Linked DNA regions of Myxosarcina sp. GI1. The protein of the gene in region 1 interacts with the protein of each later gene in a pairwise test. Links are inferred from orthologs where the notes say so. Each region holds a gene or a part of one and is shown on either strand. Other genes may lie near its edges.

Region 1 (3,272 bases):
TTAGGATTTAGACTATCAAAGTAATTTTTGACGAAGTTAGAAAAAGCTCTGTTGCGTCTTGGTGACGTAGCAGTATCTTTCTAACCATTCTCCAGCTAACCAGTTTCTGTCGGCAATTGTAAAGACTAGTTTGTTAATTGAGAGGCTAAACTAAAATTTGACAGGGCTAAAAAGCGTTTGGTAGCAAATAACTAAAAAGGAGGTTATATTTTATGCTTGATGTTTGAGTTTACCGACTAAAATGCCAAGAAGATCGATCTTTTTTAAACCTTTGAACTAGAACGAGCTAGATTGAGTTTTATTGGTACGAGCGTTCGATCGCCGCTGTTAACTATGGTTTAAAACATCTAACTATAATTCAATATGCAGATATGAAGCCTTTTTTATTTGTAACCGACTTAGACAATACTTTGGTTGGAGACGATCCAGCTTTAAAAACTCTCAATCAACATTTAGCCAAACATCGTCAGGAGTATGGTACCAAAATAGTTTATGCAACTGGACGTTCTTTATATCTCTATCGACTGTTAGCAAAGGCAAAGTTGTTGTTGTCTCCAGATGCTTTAATAACTTCTGTGGGGACAGAAATGTATTTTGATTCTAATAAAGAAGTTTGCGATCCTGAGTGGGAAAAGATTTTGTCTCAGGGATGGAATCGTGAGGAAATAGTATCTATTGCTAGTAAGTTTGAAGATCTACAGTTTCAGCCCGATTCCGAACAAAATCCCTTTAAAATTAGTTATTATTTAGCACAATCGGTATCTGAAAAAGTAATTAATAAATTGAGAACCGCCCTTTACGATCGCGGTTATCAGGTAAAATTAATATATAGCGGCGGTCAAGATCTTGACCTGCTCCCACCTAATGGAGACAAAGGTTTGGCAGTACAGTTTTTACGCGATAGATGGAATATAGCTGCTTGTGACACCGTTACCTGTGGTGATTCTGGTAACGATGTTGCTTTGTTTATAGGGGAAGAAAAAGGAATTATTGTTGGCAATGCCAAACCTGAATTGAGTCAATGGTATCGAGAAAATAAACACGAATCGCTCTATTTTGCCAAGGCGGCTTGTGCTGGAGGAATTTTAGAAGGTTTAAAGTATTTTAATTTTGTTTAGAATTTGAATAAAATTCTGTAGCTCTTAACTCTATTAATGATTAGCTATCTTAAAGGCATAAATACTGAAATTGTTAAAACTATTAACAATCGCCACATTTTAATCTTAGAAGTTAACGACATCGGCTACGAAATTCAAGTTCCCTCTCGTTTGGTACAGCAGCTATCGACTGAAAATTCTGCCACCGTACAAATTTTTACCTATTTGCAAATACAAGAAGACAAACAAATTCTCTATGGTTTCGCCACTGCTGCCGAAAGAGATTTATTTCGTCAGTTAGTAGGAGTTAGCGGTATTGGAATGCAGTTGGGAATTGCGGCAATCGATACTTTAGGAATTTCGGATTTGGTAGGGGCAATTGTATCGGGGAATATCTCTACATTGACTAAAATTCCTGGTGTCGGAAACAAAACTGCCGAACGCATCGCTCTAGAACTTAAAACCAAACTATCTCAATGGCGTAAATTAGCTGGGGTAGCCATCGACCAACCCGCATCTTCTTCTCTTCCCAAGCCAGAAATCCTCGAAGATTTGGAAATGACTTTACTAGCTTTGGGATATAGCAACGAAGAAATCGAAAGTGCGATTAATGCTATAAGTCAAAACGATCTACTCCTTAAAAATCCTAACGTGGAAGAATGGATTAGAAGTGCAATCGCTTGGCTGGGAGAGTGAAATAATCTGAGGCGCGAAATTTGAATAAATATACGCCTTTTGCTGGTTTTGACGGCAACACTCTTCTTAGAGATAGCTTTTGACCTCTTCTAAAAACGACCACTACACTAAGCGACTGCCTCAAGCGAGCGTTCGCCTGTGCCAGCAGTCGCTGTATTTGCCCTTCAGCCATCGATCCTAGTCCGATCTAATTCAATCTAAATTTTACAGGTTTCTGGATGTTTTTGAGGGTTTTTCGAGGTCTTATAATAGGCTATAAAGCCGTTGTATCGCTTATTTTATCAAAGCTGGCAACAGGACTCGAACCTGCGACCGGCTGATTACAAATCAGCTGCTCTACCAACTGAGCTACGCCAGCATCAGGTATTTATAATAACAGATTTTATCTTTACCATCATTATTTTTTTTCACGATTGCCGATTGCGTTTGCGAAAGCAAATCCTTGGGACTCAGGCAGCGCGCCGAGCGCGATAAGCCTGAAAGGCATCAGAATTACGCGATCGCCCTATTAACTTGCCGTTAATAAGGCAACTACCGTCACTCTTTTACCTTCTACGCCATACTGCTTTCAATCGACCAGCGCGCTAACTCAGTACGATTATTGAGGCTAGTTTTATTTAGCATATTAGAGACATGGCTTTCTATGGTGCGCTGGCTGACATTCAGCTTCTCGGCAATTTCTCGATTAGCCATCCCTTTAGCTACCAACTGAACTACTTTTATTTCAGTTGGAGTTAACTCGACATTATGAGGAACTTTAATTGAAGGCGCGCCGTCCAAACTTCTAGGTCTTCCCTGTTCCCAACGCTTGATTTGATTGAGAGAAGATTCTACCTGAGCTACTAATTCTTCTGGCTCAAAGGGTTTGACCATGTAAACATCAGCACCTTCATTCAAACCTTTAACTTTATCTTGACTTTGACCCTTGGCTGAAAGAAATAGAACGGGAATTTTGTTAGTTGTTGGTTCTTCCCTAATATGCTTGACTAAAGCATAACCATCCATTTCTGGCATCATCACATCACAGATAATTAAATCGGGAATATGGCGATCGAGAACTTCTAATGCTTCGCGACCATTTTCAGCAGTTGCCACATTGTAACCTCTAAATTCTAGATAATCTTTTACAAGTAAAATCAAATTAGGGTCATCATCAATAAGTAGCAGTTTTTTATTATCTTTGGATAAATTTTCTTTCATAAGTAATACATTGAAAGTCTAAACTTGGATGCTGGTTAAAGTATTCGGTTGATGTATCCCTAAATTTATTTAGGTACAGAATCAAACGTAAGTCGATCTGGTTAGGGGCAAATATTCATTTAACCGAACAGTAGCAACGTGATAAAAGGTCAAAAAACTGTAAAATCACATAATCTATAAATAATTTAACCTCAATGTCTATTTTTGACACTCTTTTTTAAGAGTGTTTATCTCCAATGGAAAATTATTTTTAATCTAGCTTATAAACTTTCAATAACC
Region 2 (3,290 bases), on another replicon or contig:
CCGCATGAATCAGGAAATGCGGCGGATCAACCGTTTAGGTGGCGAAATTGTCAGTATTAAGCCTCTTAACGGCGAATCAGCCAAAGAAGCAAATAAAACTGGCTCAAAACAGCAAACCAACAGTAACAATGGTAAATCAATGACTCAAGCGAAGGAAGAAAAGAAAAAAGTTCCAGTCAATATATATAGTCCTAGAGATCCTTATATGGGTAAGTGCGTTGAAATTTACGATCTAGTAGATGAAGGCGGAATTGGAACTTGCTGTCATATGACTTTCGATATCTCTGAAGGAGATCTTTACTATTTAGAAGGACAAAGTATCGGTATTATTCCTCCAGGAAAAAATGAAAAAGGCAAGCCTCATAAATTGAGACTTTATTCGATTGCTTCAACTCGACATGGAGACAACCTAGATGACAAAACCGTATCCTTATGCGTTCGGAAACTAGAATACGATCATCCAGAAACGGGCGAGCATGTCGAAGGGGTTTGCTCCAGCTTTTTGTGTGGACTCAAGCCCGATGACGAAGTAGCAATTATGGGACCTGTAGGAAAGGAAATGCTGCTTCCCGATGATGAAGATGCCAATATTATTATGATTGCTACGGGTACGGGGATCGCTCCATTCCGTGCTTATTTATGGCGCATGTTTAGAGAAGGCGATCTCAACCCCGACTATAACTTCAAAGGCTTTGCCTGGCTATTTTTTGGTATTCCCAAAACAGAGAATATTCTCTATAAAAAAGAGCTAGAAGAAATACAGAAAAACCATTCCGATAACTTCCGCATGGATTATGCGATTAGCCGCGAACAGAAAAATTCCGAAGGCGGCAAAATGTACATCCAACACCGTATTGCCGAACATGCCGACGAACTGTGGAAATTAATTCAAGATCCCAAAACTCATACCTATATTTGCGGACTTAAAGGTATGGAAGACGGTATCGATGAAGCTTTAGCAACCGCAGCTGAAAAAAGCGGTACCAATTGGGAAGAATATCGCAAGCAAATGAAAAAAGACGACCGCTGGCACGTAGAAACTTACTAAGGTTTTAGACACTAGCCGATCGCATTTATATCCAGGAAGCACAAACTTTCCTGAAAGTTTTAAATTTACAGCGCATCTACTATCTATATAGTTAGACGCGCTATTTTTTTGCTATGCTGAGGCGAAAAGCAAAGCGCCGTAAAAGCTACAAACACTGTGGTCAAAACCAGACAACGAAAAATTTTAGGAATCGATCCGGGAATTGCTATTGTCGGGTTTGGTACCATTGTCTGTCAAACAGCAGATCTGAGCTTGACTACCAGTTCTCCGATTAAACAAGTTTGTCAAGCCAAATCATTGAGATCTCCTAGCCTACTGGATTTTGGCACAATCGAGACACCTGCTAAAACTCCATTTGGCGATCGCCTCTGCACGATCTACGAGGATTTGCAAACTTTGATTGCTGAAATTCGCCCCGATTTGGTAGCAGTTGAAAAGCTATTTTTTTACCGCATGAGCCATACGATAACTGTCGCTCAGGCAAGAGGTGTTTTGATGTTGGTGCTGGCACAGGCAAATATACCTTATGTCGAGTTTGCCCCGCCTCAAATCAAGCAAACTCTAACAGGGCATGGCAATGCCCCCAAAATCGAAGTTCAAGAAGCGGTAGCCAGAGAATTAACCCTCGATTTTATTCCTCGTCCCGATGATGCAGCAGATGCGCTGGCGATCGCCCTGACGGCTTGGTTTCACGAATCTACAATATCGTAAGACCGCTTTATATGACATTTTTCACGTAAGTATGACATTTTTTACGCAAGCAAGATTTATTTTACAGATACAACTCCAATTGTGTATAATCACTGAAAAATCCAATTCACTATGTTATAAATATAAGATTTTTATTAGGTGTAAATAAAGCAATTTAAGCCTCATTTAGTAATAAATTTTACTAGTAACTTACTAAACACTTAAGTATCTAACAATCAAATCTACCGCTAAAATATATTGCCAATTGTCAAAAGCCAAAAAACAAATATTCCCACGAGAACTATCTATACAACTGCAGGCTAACACTTTGACCGAAGCCTATGAAATGAGTTTTATTTGCTCAATTAATCAATTAAGAAAGCAATCCAAGTATGCTGGAAAACTATACATCTACCACTAGCGAGCAGAGTAGTAATTTCTTCAGCCAAGAAGTTGATAAAAGCCGTGTGGTCAGGGATCTTCGCTCTCCTGGCTTTTTTAAAATAGCCATTCATCAGCTTATATATTTGGCTAAAGTACTAATTCTAATTTTGCTCGACAATTTGGGTTTGGCTGTAGCATGGCTAATCTCGGAAAATATGCGATTTTTGGCTTCTGAGAAGATTACTATTGATAACAGTCCGAACGATTTAATTATTCCTGCCATAATTCTCAATTTATGCTTTTTTATAACCTGCGGTTTATATGGCAAAAACGATCGCAGCAGAAATTTTATTGATTTGATTAAGGCAATTACTTTTACTCACATAGTTTTGCTGTCGGTTGCTTTCGAGTACTGCGATCCCAACTGCTTTTATCAGTTGCTAGCGGCATGGTTTTTGACTGTAGTGCTAACTAGCATGCAGCGTCTATCACTATTTAGTTTGGTATCTTATTTGCGCCGCCAGTATTCTCCGTTGAGATTCAAAATAATGCTGTTGGGCGATCGCGAAGATATTGCCAAAACCGAAGCTCTGTTGGAAGGCAATACTATGTTTCAAGTAGAAGCCAAGCTGGATTTATCAGAGTTTCGTCAACGTGACGGATTGACTATTGCTTTAGATAAGATCGATTATCGCAACATAGATGAAATCTTTATTTGTTCCTGGGAGCAAATTAAAGAGTCAACAAGCCTGTTTTGGAAGTTAAAATGCACTGGAGTTGATTGGCGCATTATCCCCATCAACTTCAAAGTACCCCAACACAGAAAAAACATCGTTACGGTAAAAGGAATCCCCACAATCAAATTCCACAATCCCACACTTATTGGCATCGACTTTTTTAGCAAACGTGTGTTCGATCTTGTGGTTTCATCACTACTGCTATTAATTTTAGGATTACCAATGCTGATAATAGCCTTGGCAATCAAACTCGATTCTTCAGGTTCGATTTTTTACAAGCAAACTCGCGTTGGCTTAAAGAATGAGCATTTTCAAGTCTGGAAATTTCGCACGATGGTAGAAAATGCCAGCCAGCTACAGCAACAGCTAGAAGCGCGAAACGAAATTAAGGGAGGCGTCTTATTTAAAATGAAAGACGATCCTCGAATTAC

Evidence for each region.
Region 2: the proteins of ruvA (region 1) and ruvC interact in binary tests that used the Escherichia coli proteins (3 or more experiments, as listed by UniProt). The link is inferred for Myxosarcina sp. GI1 from one-to-one orthologs.

What each region holds. Positions count from the first base shown.
Region 1 is NZ_JRFE01000026.1:255,199-258,470, forward strand. Bases 37-2,973 are described here. They hold ruvA (Holliday junction branch migration protein RuvA), read left to right. Parts: upstream 37-1,154; coding sequence 1,155-1,793; downstream 1,794-2,973. Other genes in these bases: KV40_RS21430 (sucrose-phosphate phosphatase), read left to right, coding at 372-1,118; KV40_RS21445 (response regulator transcription factor), read right to left, coding at 2,346-2,973. Also shown: more of KV40_RS21445, read right to left, coding at 2,974-2,993. UniProt on the Escherichia coli protein: The RuvA-RuvB-RuvC complex processes Holliday junction (HJ) DNA during genetic recombination and DNA repair.
Region 2 is NZ_JRFE01000003.1:74,807-78,096, reverse strand. The notes cover bases 27-2,981. They hold ruvC (crossover junction endodeoxyribonuclease RuvC), read left to right. Parts: upstream 27-1,204; coding sequence 1,205-1,759; downstream 1,760-2,981. Other genes in these bases: KV40_RS01200 (sugar transferase), read left to right, coding at 2,131-2,981; petH (ferredoxin--NADP reductase), read left to right, coding at 27-1,048. In the rest of the region: more of petH, read left to right, coding at 1-26; more of KV40_RS01200, read left to right, coding at 2,982-3,290.